One region of the Bradyrhizobium sp. USDA 3240 genome, then DNA from elsewhere that is predicted to be linked to it. Evidence: riboswitches for the same ligand, from Rfam matches in the RefSeq annotation. Region 1 holds a riboswitch; the other holds the start of a gene.
What was found. A riboswitch is a leader RNA that binds a small molecule or an ion and turns the genes downstream of it on or off. The one in region 1 is predicted to bind glycine.
Positions count from the first base shown of each region.

Region 2: it holds a riboswitch for glycine, as region 1 does, so the genes downstream of both, gcvT (glycine cleavage system aminomethyltransferase GcvT) here and ACVIGA_RS05125 (D-amino acid dehydrogenase) in region 1, are expected to answer to the same signal.

Region 1 is NZ_JBSSGD010000002.1:934,366-941,883, reverse strand. Features, by position in the region: gene ACVIGA_RS05125 (D-amino acid dehydrogenase) at 56-1,363, opposite strand; glycine riboswitch at 1,432-1,546, opposite strand; glycine riboswitch at 1,550-1,654, opposite strand; gene ACVIGA_RS05120 (M20/M25/M40 family metallo-hydrolase) at 1,746-2,876, opposite strand; gene ACVIGA_RS05115 (ABC transporter substrate-binding protein) at 3,146-4,765, shown strand; gene ACVIGA_RS05110 (hypothetical protein) at 4,847-5,167, opposite strand; gene ACVIGA_RS05105 (PilZ domain-containing protein) at 5,447-5,734, shown strand; gene ACVIGA_RS05100 (phospholipase D-like domain-containing protein) at 5,858-7,518, shown strand, end outside.
Region 2 is NZ_JBSSGD010000002.1:1,104,193-1,111,710, reverse strand. Features, by position in the region: gene recA (recombinase RecA) at 1-235, shown strand, start outside; gene ACVIGA_RS05950 (acyl-CoA thioesterase) at 395-832, opposite strand; gene gcvP (aminomethyl-transferring glycine dehydrogenase) at 1,014-3,887, opposite strand; gene gcvH (glycine cleavage system protein GcvH) at 3,910-4,275, opposite strand; gene gcvT (glycine cleavage system aminomethyltransferase GcvT) at 4,296-5,441, opposite strand; glycine riboswitch at 5,583-5,671, opposite strand; gene alaS (alanine--tRNA ligase) at 5,875-7,518, shown strand, end outside.

The sequences.
Region 1 (7,518 bases):
ATTCCGACTTGGCTACACACAAATACGCTCATATTCTTCCTCGCCGGCCGGATAATTAGAGGAAAGCTGCGCGGGTGGTCTCGGTCGTATCGACCGGCGACGGCACCATCGAGGGCGTGACGAGGTCGCGCCAGTCATCGATCGCCCCTGCGACCATCTGCGCCGTCGCGGCGGACAGCGTCCAGCCGAGATGACCGTGGCCGGTGTTGTAGAACACGCCCGGAATCCGTCCGGCGCGAACCACCGGCATCATGTTCGGCATCATCGGGCGCAGGCCGGCCCATGGCACGACTTTCGACGTGTCGACACCGGGGAAATGCTGCCGCACCCAATCCACCAGCGGCTGGATGCGGTCGGCGCGAATGTCGAGGTTGAAGCCGTTGAATTCGGCCGTGCCGGCGACGCGGAAGCGGTCGGCGCCGAGCCGGCTGGTGACGATCTTCGCGGCTTCATCGAGCAGGCTGACGGTAGGCGCGGCGTCCCGGCTTTGCGGCGCATCGAGCTGCACGGTGATCGAATAGCCCTTCACCGGATAGACGTTGACGCGGTCGTTGAGCAGGCCGGCGAAGTGGCGGCTCGCGACACCGGCGCAAATCACGATGCCGTCCGCCTGCAACTCGTGTCGCGTAGCGACCTCAGCATCGTGCGAGGCGGTATCGTTCCAGCCGATGCGGAAACCGTCATCGCCGCGCGCGATCGCGTCGACGTCGGCTTCATGGACGAAGCTCGCGCCGCGGCGGATGCAGGCGTCGGCGAGGCCGCGCGTGAACTTGTGGATATCGCCGGTGGCGTCCGACGGCGTGAAGAAGCCGCCATAGCAGGTGGTCTGCAGCGCGGGTTCGATGCTGCGGATTTCGTCCGCCGTCACCGGCCGGCGGTCGAGCCCGCCTTGCTGCAGCAGCGTGTTAACGCGCAGGCCCGCCTCGAAGCCGGCCTTGTCGTGATAGACGTGCAGGATGCCGCGGCGTTCGAGATCGAAAGCGATGTTCTCGCGCTGGGCGATCGAGAACAGATGCTTGCGCGCTTCGATTGCGAGCCGCGTGGTCTCGATGGTGTTGGTGCGATAGCGGCCGATGTGGCCGACGAACTCGCCGATCCAGGAATATTTGTGCCAGCTCGGCTTCGGATTCATCAAGAGCGGCGCGTCGCTTCGAAGCATCCAGCGCAACCCCTTGAGGATGGTCGCGGCGCTGTTCCACACTTCCGCATTGCTGGCGGAAAGCTGTCCGCCGTTGGCGAATGAGGTTTCCATCGCAGCGTAGCGATGCCTGTCGAGGACAGTCACCCGGTAGCCGCGTTCGAGCAGGGCATAGGCCGTCGTCACGCCGGTGATGCCGGCGCCAATGATTGCGATGTGAGGCATGGTGGTCTTCAGGCTCCCGTGGGTTAGAGTCGCCGAACCACCGGTGAAACCGGCTGTTTCGACGCCCCATCTGTCACGGTACCTGAGAGCTTGATCCGCATTGGGCCTCGGCCCAATAGCAGACTATCCCCTTCGGTGGACGTCATGGCCGTTTCCATTTGGCCATGCCGTCTCTCTCCAGATCGTCCTGACGATACAGTCCTTTTGCCTGAGAGTTTCCGGGGCGGTTGCTCCGTCGGCGCCGAAGCACAACACGAATGTTGTCGCTTCGATCTCTCCCGCATCGTCGTGTTGGACGGCCGGACCGTAGGCGAAGCCAAAAAATTGGACAAGGCTAAATTTCGGTCCGGCAGTGCCAACGTGTTGTGCAGTGCAAATCGAGTTAATCGAGCGTCGCCAGCAGTGCCGCCAGCAGGCGGCCGCGCTCGGCGAGGCTCTCGACTTCGATATGTTCGTTCAAAGTGTGGGCGTCAGCGCCGCGAACGCCGAGGCCATCGAGGGTGGGGATACCCATCGCGCCGGTGAAGTTGCCATCAGAACCGCCGCCGGCGCTGCCGTGCGGCAAATCAAGACCCATATCGGCGGCGAGACGCTTTGCCTTTTCATAGAGCGCCATGGTGCCGGCATCCGGCTCCCACACCGGGCGCGTGACGCCGCGCGTCACCTTGAATGTCACGTCATTTGCCGTACCCGACAGCGCCAGCATGCGCTCGACGCCGCGGTCGAGATCGGCCTGGCGCTTGGCCATGCTGAGCGCTTCGCCGGTGCAGGTCGTTGCGACGCAATTGACCCATTGCCCGCCATGCACGATGCCGACCGAGAAGGTGCAGTCCTCGGTGGTCATGCCGTCGATGGCTATGATTTGCCGGGCCATTTCACGGATCGCGGAGCGGCCGGAGGACAACGTCGCGCCGGCATGGCTCGGCTTGCCGACAGCTTCCAGATTGAAGCGTGCGATGGCGTAGCGGCCGGTGACGACGCCGTTGTTCGGCCGGCCGGGCTCCGGGACCAGCACGTATTTGTTGCGTGCGGCTTCCGCCTCGATGATGTCGCGCGTCGACGGCGTGCCGACCTCCTCGTCGGGCGTGAACAGCACCGTGATTGGCAGCGGCGTCGTAAAGGACGCGCGCGCCAATTGCCGGATCGCCTCGATCGACAGATAGTTACCGCCCTTCATGTCGAAGATGCCGGGCCCGAAGCACTTGTTGCCTTCGCGCCGCCACGCCAGCTTCTCGATGGTGCCGACCGGATGCACGGTGTCCAGATGGCCGGCGATCAGGATGCCGGGCTGACCTTGTTTCGGATGGGGAAAGCGGGCGCGGACGCAGCCGGCAAAGCCCTGGCGTCCCGCGATGCGTTCGATCGTCGCATCCATCACCGCCATTTCGCGCGCGGCGAGGTCGAGCATGCGCTCGACCGCGGCCGCGTCCCATGTCGGGCTCTCGCATTCCACCCAGTTGCGCAGCCCCTGCAGCATCGCTTCGGAATCAAAAGGAAGATTGGCGGGGTTCATGTCTTTTCTCTCTTGTTGTTTGTTCGCGCCGATACGGGTTCGCGTGCCGTACGAAAAGCTCGGAAGACGCGTTTGTAAAGTCAAATGCGCTGCACCCGCCGCTCATTCGTTCGTATACGTTTGATCCTGCCCAAAACCGATTGACGCGCATTGCGCTTGATGCAAGTCTCGATTTCACAAGCCATACAGCATGTTAGTTCGCCTAAATAACGAACCGCATGCATAACGAATAAGCCGGCTTTGACCAGTTACACGTCAGGAGAAATTGCATGTTGCCTATCTCGCGTTGGAAGCACCGCACGCTAGCGGCTGCGTTGACGGCGCTAGCGTTGTCGTTCGCGCCGCAGGAATTGTCGCTTGCACCGCAGGCCATGGCCGCGGGCAAGACCATCACCGCGGTGATGCATTCGGATCTGCGCGTCATCGATCCGATCCTGACCACGGCGTACATCACGCGAGACCATGGCTACATGGTTTTCGACACGCTGGTGGCGACCGACTCCAACTTCAAGATCCAGCCGCAGATGGCCGACTGGAAGGTATCCGACGACAAGCTCACTTACACGTTCACTTTGCGCGACGGCCTGAAGTGGCACGATGGAACGCCGGTGACTGCCGAAGACTGCGTCGCCTCGCTGAAGCGCTGGGCCAAGGTCGACGGCATGGGCCAGAAGCTGATGGACTTCACGGCGAGCCTGGAGGCCACCGACGCGAAGACGATCACGCTGAAGCTGAAGGAGCCCTACGGCCTGGTGCTGGATTCGATCGGCAAGCCGTCGTCGCGCGTTGCCTTCATGATGCCGAAGCGGCTGGCCGAAACCCCGCCGGACAAGCCGATCCCGGAGCAGATCGGCTCGGGCCCGTTCAAATTCGTTCAGGCTGAATTCCAGCCGGGCGTGAAGGCGGTCTATGTCAAGAACACGGACTACGTGCCGCGCAAGGAGCCGGCGAGCTGGACCGCGGGCGGCAAGGTCGTGAAGGTTGACCGCGTCGAGTGGGTCACGATGGCCGACGCGCAGACGGCGATGAATGCGCTGCAATCCGGCGACATCGATTTCCTGGAGAACCCGTCGTTCGACACGTTGTCGATCCTGGAAGGCGACAAGGACCTGAAGGTCGAGACGCTGAACAAGTTCGGCTTCCAGACGCTGGGCCGCATGAACTTCCTCTATCCGCCGTTCGACAACATCAAGGTTCGCCAGGCGGCGCTGATGGCGATCAACCAGAAGCAGGTGCTCGACGCGCTGGTCGGCAATCCCAAGTATTACAAGACCTGCGTCTCCTTCTTCATCTGCGATACGCCGTTCGCGTCCGAGGTCGGCGGTGAGACGTTGTTGAAGGGCGGCGACATGGCGGCGGCCAAGAAGGCGCTTGCCGAGTCGGGCTATGATGGCACGCCCGTCGTCATCATGGCGCCTGGCGATGTCACCACGCTCAAGGCGCAGCCGGTTGTTGTGGCCCAGCAACTGCGCGACGCCGGCTTCAAGGTCGACCTGCAGGCCACCGACTGGCAGACCGTGGTGACCCGCCGCGCCAGCCAGAAGGCGCCGAAGGATGGCGGCTGGAACATGTTCTTCACCAACTGGGTCAGTGCCGACGTCTCCAACCCGATCTCCAACCTCTCGATTGGCGGCCAGGGCAAGAATGGCGGATGGTTCGGCTGGGCCGACGATCCGAAGATCGAACAGCTGAAGGACGCCTTCGTTCGCGCGCCGTCGCTCGACGAGCAGAAGAAGATCGCGGCCGATATCCAGAAGGAAGCCTACGAGCAGGTCATCTACATTCCGCTCGGTCAGTATCAGGGTCCGAGCGCCTGGCGGAAGTCGCTGTCCGGTGTGCTCGATGGTCCGGCGACGCCGATCTTCTGGAATGTCGACAAGTCCGAGTAAGCTTGCAGCTTGACGCAATACGAGTGGCCGGGACTTGTCCCGGCCATTTTTCGTTTCGCGCCGTCTGCGCGACGGCGTTCCTTAATTGCCGTGGCCCGATTTCGCGTTGCTCGTGCTCGACAGGCTCGAGAGCTGGGTCTGTCCGACGCTGGCGCCGTTCATCCAGACCATTGCGCCCGCGGCGAACGCCAACAATCCGCACGCCACGACCGCGCTGCGAATCCATCGCCGGTAGATCGCACGATCGTTGGGCGTCGCATCGAGGAATCTCTGTGCGTTGAGCCCGTTGCTGCAGTGAGCCGCGTCGTCGCTGTGCTCGAGGATGGAAGCACCGTGATCGGGCGCGGTATTGCCGACAATCTGATTGCGACTGGCAATCCGATTGCGATCCGCAATCGTCATCGCCTATCTCCAACTCATTGATTTCGAAATGTGACGGCCGCGAAATGTGCGGCCAGAATTTTCCAACGGGCCGACACTACCACAGTCAGCGATCGCGGCATGTGAAGCGCGCCACAGTAGAAAGACACGATGAGGTGATGCGAGACCACGATGCCGTGCGCATCTGCCCAGCCCGCTGGCACGTCCTGGCATACCAATTCGGTTGGCGGCGGCTTAAGGTTCCTGTCAGTATTGGATCGTAACCTGACCGCCAGTCTGTGTACCTACCGCGACGGGCCCATGGCCGACGACGATAGCAGGCCCGCACCGGCCAGCGCGCAACAGCCAATGCCGACCGAGCAGCGCCGTGCCGGCGCACACCGCCGCGTCCTCAAGTCGGGAGCGATCGAGTTCGGCAATGAAGTGATCGCCTGCACGGTCCGGAATCTCTCGCCTCAGGGCGCCTGCATCGAAGTGAACTCGCCGCTGTGGTTTCCCGACCGCTTCACTCTCGCCGTCGACGGCCAGCGGTGGCCATGCCGCATCGTATGGAAGAAGCAGAAGCGGCTGGGACTGGCGTTCGAGTAGGGCTCGATGCCCGGCGTCCGCTCCGCGCCGATTTGCACGAAAAGTTGTCGTCTATTTCACAAACTACCCAAGGTTAGCGGAGTATTGTCCGCCGGGCCGATACCCAGCCTCGGGGAAATTGCGATGACAATCAATGTCAAGGCTTACGCGAACGCCGATGATATCCTGATCGCCTGGCAGCCGGACACCTGGTCCAACGACTGGGTCGGTTTCCAGCTCGAGCGGCGCAACAATATCACGCAACAGACGACCGTGCTGTCGAACCGCATTCCGCCGAAGCCCGGCGAGAAGCCGGTGGCGGACGCCGGCATCTCCTCGACGCAATCGCCGTTCCGGCGCTGCATCTGGACCGATCACAGCGTCGTCGACACCGACAATGTCTCGTATCGCGTGACAGCGATGAAGAGCGCCGCGAACGGGACGTTCACGCCCGATGCCGCCTCGGTGTCCGCCTGGACGACGCCGGCGGTCGCTTCCGGCGATGCGGGCGGCGGCTTGTCGGCCTATTTCAACCGCGGCACCCTGATGTCCCAGATCGTCAGCCGCTTCGTGAAGGGTGATGCGTCCGACGACTCGCTGCGCAATTTCGTCAAGGGCCTGTCCGACCCGGCCAACCAGGCGCGGCGCTACCTTTCGGGCGATGCCCTGCACGAGATCCTGGCCTTCCTGCACGATGCCGATCTCCGCGGCAGCCAGATCCATGCAGCGATCTACGAGATGAATGACGAGGAGCTGGTCGGCGCGCTGAAGCCGTTCGGCAGCCGCGGCAACGTCCTGCTCGGCAACGGCAGCGCGACCAAGCCGAACATCGCGGGCGAGCTCAGCGGCGCCGGCCTGACGGTCAAGCATCGCGATCTGTCGAATGCGGGCAGGTCGTCGCCCAGCGTCCACAACAAGTTCGTGGTCGAGAGCGACGCGCACGGCAACGCGATCCGCGTGCTGACCGGCAGCACCAACTGGACCACCACCGGGCTGTGCACGCAGCTCAACAACGTGCTGATCATCGAGAATGCGGTAATCGCCAAGCGCTATCTCGATCAGTGGGGCAAGCTGGTCGCTGCCGGCAACGCCATGCCGCCCGCGCTGAAGACGTCGAATTCCACTCCGACCAGCGACAGCAACATTTCGGTCTATTTCGCCGCGACCAACGGCGAGGCGGAATTCAAGCCGGTGCTGGACCTGATCAAGAACGCCAAGGACGGCGCGCTCTTCCTGATGTTCATGCCGGGGCAATCGCCGCTGCTGGATGCCCTGCTGGACCGCGCACAGCAAAACGACGTCTATGTTCGTGGCGTGGTGTCGACCATGATGCCCAGCAAGAACGGCGACATCGTTTCGGTCGGCGGAGAAGTCGTCAAATCGGGCGCGCCGCAGCAATCCTTTCATGACGACGTCCAGCTGCCGCATGGCGTGAGCGCCACCAACGAACCTTCATGGGCAGACGTCGAATTCAGCGTCCAGCAGATCCGCAACGCGGGGATGATCGCGATCGTTCACTCCAAGACCATCGTGATCGATCCGTTCTCGGACAATTGCGCCGTCATCACCGGGTCGCACAATTTCTCGGTCGCGGCCTCCGAGAAGAATGACGAGAATCTGGTGATCATCCGCGGCAACAAGCAGCTTGCCCAGGCCTATGCGCTGCACATCAACGGCGTTTACGACCACTATTCCTGGCGCGGCTATCTCGGCAGCGGCGGCAATCCGGATCAGATCTATTCGCTCGACGGCTGGAAGCCGGGCGGCGGCAAGGAGCAGGAGCTGGATTTCTGGATGGAGGAGCC
Region 2 (7,518 bases), 170 kb from region 1:
CCTCGATCTCGGCGTCAAGGCCGGCATCGTCGAGAAGTCGGGCGCCTGGTTCTCCTATGACAGCCAGCGGCTCGGCCAGGGACGCGAGAACTCCAAGGCGTTCCTGAAGGCGAATCCCGACATCACCGCCAAGATCGAAACTGCGATCCGCCAGAACTCCGGCCTGATCGCCGAGCAGATCCTTGCCGGTACGCCCGAGCGCGATGCCGAAGGCGAAGAGCCCGCCGAGGAGTAAGCCGCAAGCATGATCCGGAAAAGTGCGAAGCGGTTTTCCGAGAGGATCATGCTCAAACGATCAAATCATTTCGCTGCAAGCGGGCGCTGAGGACGTTGAGTTGCCGACGTCTTCGGCGCCTGTTTGGTTTTGTGCAGCGTCGGAACCAATATCTGGCGCTTATCCGCGGGCCAGCGCCTTTTCCCGGCTCGCGATCAGCGCGCGGAGATCCTCCGTCACCGCGACCGATTGATGGGTCTTCTGGTCGGTCGCGACCCAGATGATTTCGCCGGTCGCGCGCAAATCCTCGGAGCTCTTGGCGAAGATCGCGAGGGTAAGCACGATCGAGGAACGGCCGATCCGTGCCACGCGCACGCAAACCTCGATGTCTTCGTCGAACCGGATCGGCGCCTTGTACTCGACGACTGATTTCACGGTGTGAAAGTCGATGCCGGTCCGCGCCACCTCGCCAAGATAGTCGTAGCCGAGTGCACGGAAATATTCCGTTATCGCGGTGTCGAAATAGGTCAGGTAGTGGGCGTTGAACACCACGGCTTGGGCGTCGACTTCGGAGTAGCGGACGCGAAACGGGAAATGAAACCAGAATTCCTCGCGCATGTTTCCTCCTGCCGCGGGCGGCCCTTGCTATCGTTGGTCTCGCGTCCGCTTCGACCGGTGCAGGTCGAGGACGAGCGAAACGCCGAATTCTTATCGTTGTAGATGCCAGGTTGAGCCGGAGGGCTCAACCTGCGCTTTGATATCCGGGCGACGCGCGCGCCTCCCGAGACACGTCGCCCGACTACTCCGCCGCCTGCGCGTAATCCTCGATCGGCGGGCACGAGCACACCAGATTGCGATCGCCGTAGACATTGTCGACGCGGCCGACCGGGCTCCAGTATTTGTCGGACCGTGATACGCCGGCCGGGAAGCAGCCCTCGGCGCGGGTGTAGGCCCGGCTCCAGGCGTCGTCGGCGATGTCGTGGACGGTGTGCGGCGCGTGGCGCAGCGGCGAGGCCTCGACCTTCCAGCGGCCCTTCTCGATCTCCGCGATCTCGCCCCGGATCGCGATCATGGCATCGCAGAAGCGGTCGATCTCGAACTTCGATTCCGATTCCGTCGGCTCGATCATCAGCGTACCCGCCACCGGGAAGCTCATGGTGGGCGCGTGGAAGCCGTAGTCGATCAGCCGCTTGGCGATGTCGTCGACGGTGACGCCGCTGGTTGTCTTCAGGGCGCGCGGGTCGATGATGCATTCATGCGCGACGCGATCCCGGGCATTGCGGTACAGCACCGGGAAGTGCGGCTGCAGCCGCGCGGCGATGTAATTGGCATTCAGGATCGCGATCTCCGTGGCGCGCGTGAGGCCTTCACCACCCATCATCAGGATGTAGATGTAGGAGATGGTCAGGATCGACGCCGAGCCGAACGGCGCGGCCGACACCGGGCCGATGGCGTGTGCTGTCGCGCCGTCAGTTGCGGGATGACCCGGCAGATAAGGCGCAAGATGCGCCTTCACGCCGATCGGGCCCATGCCGGGGCCACCGCCGCCATGCGGGATGCAGAAGGTCTTGTGCAGGTTGAGATGGCTGACGTCGGCGCCGTAGTCGCCGGGCCGCGACAGCCCGACCTGCGCGTTCATGTTGGCGCCGTCGAGATAGACCTGTCCGCCATGCGCATGCACGATGTCGCAGATCTCGCTGATATGCTCCTCGAACACGCCGTGGGTCGACGGATAGGTGATCATCACGGCGGCGAGATTGGCCGAATGCTTCTCCGCCTTGGCACGGAGATCGCTGACATCGACGTCGCCGCGCGCATCGCACGCCACCACCACGACATCCATGCCGACCATCGCGGCCGAGGCCGGATTGGTGCCGTGCGCGGAGGAGGGGATCAGGCACACCTTGCGGTGCGGCTCGCCGCGCGCGAGGTGATAGCCACGGATCGCCAGCAGCCCGGCATATTCGCCCTGCGCGCCGGAGTTCGGCTGCAGCGAGATCGCGTCATAGCCGGTGATGTCGCACAGCCACTGCTCCAGCCGCTTGAACAGCGCGTGATAGCCCTTGGCCTGATCTGAGGGGGCGAACGGATGCAGATTGCCGAACGCCGGCCAGGTCAGCGGGATCATCTCGGTGGTGGCGTTGAGCTTCATCGTGCAGGAGCCGAGCGGGATCATCGCGCGGTCGAGCGCGAGGTCGCGATCACTGAGCTTGCGCATGTAGCGCAGCAACTCGGTCTCCGAACGGTGGGTGTTGAACACCGGGTGGGTGAGGAAGGCGCTGGTGCGCCGCAGCTCCTTCGGCAGCGCCTCGCGCGCGGCCGCCTCGATCTCGGCAAAGCTGAGCTTGCCGCCGAACACGCGCCATACCGCCTCGACCGTCTCCGGCGTCGTGGTCTCGTCGAGCGCGATGCCGAGCGTGGTTGCGCCGATGCGCAGATTGATCCGCTCCGCCTGCGCGCGGGAGACGATCTCGATCTGCTTCGCGCCGACCTCGACGGTCACCGTATCGAAGAAGGCGTCGCTGGTCGGCGCAAAGCCGAGCTTGCGCAGGCCGGCGGCGAGCACGGTGGCGCGGCGATGCACGCCGCGTGCGATGTGGGTCAGGCCTTCGGGACCGTGATAGACCGCATACATCGAGGCGATCACGGCGAGCAGCACCTGCGCGGTGCAGATGTTGGAGGTCGCCTTCTCGCGGCGGATATGCTGCTCGCGGGTCTGCAGCGCCAGTCGGTAGGCCGGTGCACCGCGCGAATCCACCGAAAGCCCGACGATGCGGCCGGGCAACGAGCGCTTCAGCGTGTCGCGCACCGCCATGTAGGCGGCGTGCGGTCCGCCATACCCCATCGGCACGCCGAACCGCTGCGCCGAGCCGATTGCGATGTCGGCGCCGAGCTCACCGGGTGAGGTCAGCAGGGCCAGCGACAACAGATCCGCCGCGACGATCGCAAGCGCGCCCTTGGCGCGCAGCGATGCGATCGCCGGCCGGAGGTCGCGCACCGCGCCCGTCGTGCCCGGATATTGCAAGAGGGCACCGAGCACGTCGGCCTTGTCGAGCTCGGTCAGGGGATCGCCGACCACCAGCGCCCAGCCCAGCGGCGCGGCGCGCGTGCGCATCACCGCCAGCGTCTGCGGATGAACTTCCTTGTCGACGAAGAACACCTTCGCTTTCACCTGCGAGTGGCGCTCGGCGAGCGCCATCGCTTCGGCGGCCGCGGTCGCCTCGTCGAGCAGCGAGGCGTTGGCGACGTCGAGGCCGGTGAGATCGCAGATCATGGTCTGGAAGTTGAACAGGGCTTCGAGCCGGCCCTGGCTGATCTCCGGCTGATACGGCGTATAGGCGGTGTACCAGGCCGGGTTCTCCAGGATGTTGCGCTGGATCACCGCGGGCAGGATGGTGCCGGAATAGCCCTGGCCGATCAGCGAGGTGAACACCTGGTTCTGCGTGGCGAGCTCGCTCATATGCGCGAGCGCTTCGGTCTCGCTCAGTGCCCGGCCGAGATCGAGCGGCGCCTTCTGAAGGATCGACGCCGGCAGGGTCTCATTCATCAGCGCCTGCAGGCTCGCGGCGCCGACCGTTTCCAGCATCGCGTTGACGTCGCGCGGTGACGGTCCGATGTGGCGGCGGGCGAAATCGGTGGCAGCTTCGTTGATCGGCTTGAAGGGCGCGTTCATGACGTGGTCCTCGGCTTGATCCTCAGGCGGTGTGCGCGGCGTAGGCGGCCTCGTCCATCAGGCCGCCGAGCTCGCTCTTGTCGGCAATCTTCAGCTTGAAGAACCAGGCCTTGCCGCCGGCATCCGAATTGACCAGCGCGGGCTCGGCCGCGAGCGCCTCGTTGACCTCGACCACGTCGCCGGTGATCGGCGCGTAGACGTCGGAGGCGGCCTTGACGGATTCGACGACGGCGGCGGCCTCGGCCTTCTTCAGGCTGCGGCCGACCTTGGGCAGTTCGACAAACACGACGTCGCCAAGCTGCGATTGCGCGTAATCGGTGATCCCGATCGTGGCGACGTCGCCCTCGATGCGGAGCCATTCGTGGTCGGACGTGTACAGCGTCGTCATGGGGATCGATCCTTTGGCGTTTAGCGTTTGTAGGTATTGGGAACGAAGGGCGTGGCGGCGACCTTCAGCGGTAGCCGCTGGCCGCGCACTTCGGCAAAAACGGTCGTGTCGAGCGCGGAAAGCGATGTCGGCAGATAGCCCATCGCAACCGGTGCGTTGAGGCTCGGGCCGAAGCCGCCCGAGGTCACCTTGCCGATCTGCTCGGTCGAGGTCGGATCGGCAAACAGCATGGCACCTTCGCGCACCGGCGCGCGGCCGTCGGGCTTCAACCCGACGCGGCGGCGGGAAGCGCCTTGTGCGAACTGGGTGAGAATCTTGTCGGCGCCGGGGAAGCCGCCGGCGCGGGCGCCGCCACTGCGGCGGACCTTCTGCACCGACCATTCCAGCGCGCCTTCGACCGGCGTCGTCGTGGTGTCGATATCGTGGCCATAGAGGCAAAGCCCGGCTTCGAGCCGCAGGCTGTCGCGCGCGCCGAGCCCGATCGGCAGCACGTCGGGATTGTCCAGCAGCGCGGTGACCAGGGCTTCCGCCTTGTCGGCGGGCACGGAAATCTCAAAGCCGTCCTCGCCGGTATAGCCGGAGCGCGAGACGAAGCAGTCGATGTCGGCGACGCGGCGCGGTCCGGCGTCCATGAATTTCATCGAACTGACATCTGGGCAAAGTTTCGCCAGCGCCGACTCGGCTTTCGGCCCCTGCAGCGCGATCAGCGCGCGGTCGGCCAGCGACACGATCTCGCAAGCTTCGGAGAGATGCGCGCGCAGATGCGCCTCGTCCTCGGCCTTGCAGGCGGCGTTGACCACCAGAAACAGGTGATCGCCGAAATTCGCCACCATCAGATCGTCGAGCAGGCCGCCGTCGTCGTTGGTGAATTGCGCGTAGCGCTGCCGTCCCGGCGCGATGCCGACGATGTCCTGCGGCACCAGTTTTTCCAGCGCGAGTGCCGCGTCACCGACCTTACCGGATTTGGCCTTCAGCACGAGCTGTCCCATGTGGGACACGTCGAACAGGCCTGCGTCCTTGCGGGTGTGCAGGTGCTCCTTCATCACGCCGGCCGTGTATTGCACCGGCATGTCGTAGCCGGCGAAGGGCACCATCTTGGCGCCGCGCGCCAGATGCAGCGCGTGCAGCGGGGTCTGTTTCAGCGGAGAGGTTTCGCGCGCAAGCATCACAGGGCCCTCGCGGTTCCCGCCGGGGACCTATTTCCCCTTGAGAAACCTGCAGAAAGCCCCATCTGTCGCTGTGCCTGAGAGTATTATCCCGTCGGCGGGCGCGTCGGGGAGAACCCCAGCGCCTCTTTCCAGATGTCAGACGTCACGCGGTCCTTTTGCCTGAGAGTTTCCGGGGCGGTTGCTCCTTCGGCGCCGGCGGTAAGGCCGGTCTCTCCCGACGTGACGGGGTAACAGGTAGGTAGAAAACACGGCGCCACCAAGACTGTCAACGCAGCTGCAACAACTATCCAATGGGCTTTGTGCTGCCGCGGCAAGCCCATGATCTGCCTGCACAGTTTCTGGACACCGCAGCTGGCAATGTCTAAAAGCGTTCGGCCGGAAAATGACGCCTTTTTGCGGCTGGCCGGCCCCTTTTTCCGATTGGATGAACATGAGCAGCGTCAACGACATCAGGTCGACATTTCTGAACTTCTTCAAGGAGAACGGCCACGAGATCGTGGCGTCGTCGCCGCTGGTTCCGCGCAACGACCCGACCCTGATGTTCACCAATGCCGGCATGGTGCAGTTCAAGAACGTCTTCACCGGCGTCGAGAAGCGCGGCTATCAGCGCGCCACGACGTCGCAGAAGTGCGTCCGCGCCGGCGGCAAGCATAACGACCTCGACAATGTCGGCTACACCGCGCGCCATCTCACCTTCTTCGAGATGCTCGGCAACTTCTCGTTCGGCGACTACTTCAAGGAGCGCGCGATCGAGCTCGCCTGGAATCTGATCACCAAGGATTTCGGGCTGAAGAAGGACAAGCTGCTCGTCACCGTCTACCACACCGACGACGAGGCGGCCGGTTACTGGAAGAAGATCGCGGGGGTCTCGGATGACCGCATCATCCGCATCCCGACCTCGGACAATTTCTGGGCGATGGGTGATACCGGCCCGTGCGGTCCGTGCTCGGAGATCTTCATCGATCGCGGCGAGCATATCTGGGGCGGACCTCCGGGCAGCCCGGAGGAGGATGGCGATCGCTTCCTCGAATTCTGGAATCTGGTGTTCATGCAGTACGAGCAGGTGACGAAGGAGGAGCGCGTGGCGCTGCCGCGTCCCTCGATCGACACCGGCATGGGGCTGGAGCGCATGGCCTGCATCCTGCAGGGCGTCGAGAGCGTGTTCGAGACCGATCTGTTCCGCCATCTGATCGATGCGGCCGCTTCGGCCCTCGGCCATGGGCCGAACGCGCAGAACGTGGCGTCGTACCGGGTGATGGCCGACCATCTGCGCTCCTCGGCGTTCCTGATCGCGGACGGCGTGCTGCCGTCGAACGAAGGCCGCGGCTACGTGCTGCGCCGGATCATGCGCCGCGCGATGCGCCACGCGCAGTTGCTCGGCGCAAGCGAGCCGCTGATGCATCGTCTGGTCTGGGCGCTGGTCCGCGAGATGGGCCAGGCCTATCCGGACCTGGTGCGCGCGGAGAAGCTGATCGAGGAGACGCTGCAGCTGGAAGAGACCCGCTTCCGCAAGACGCTGGTGCGGGGACTATCGATCCTCGACGAGAAGAGCGCCGGCCTCAAGAAGGGCGACATGTTCGACGGCGACACCGCGTTCACGCTGTACGACACCTACGGTTTCCCGCTGGACCTGACACAGGATGCGCTGAAGTCGCGCGGCATCAGCGTCGACCAGGCCTCGTTCACCGACGCGATGAACCGCCAGCGCGAGAAGGCGCGCGCCTCCTGGGCCGGCTCTGGTGAGGCGGCGACCGAGACGATCTGGTTCCCGCTGCGCGAGAAGCTCGGCGCAACCGAATTCCTCGGCTACGAGACCGAGAGCGCGGAAGGCGTCGTGACGGCGCTGGTCAAGGACGGCGCCGAGGTTGACGGCCTCAAGGCCGGCGAGAGCGGCGCGATCGTGCTGAACCAGACGCCATTCTATGCGGAGTCCGGTGGTCAGGTCGGCGACGTCGGCATTCTCACGGGCGAGGGCGTCAAGTTCCGCGTCACCGACATGCAGAAGAAGGCCGGCGACCTGTTCGTGCATGTCGGCACGGTGGAGCAGGGCACGCTGAACGTCGGCACGGCCTTG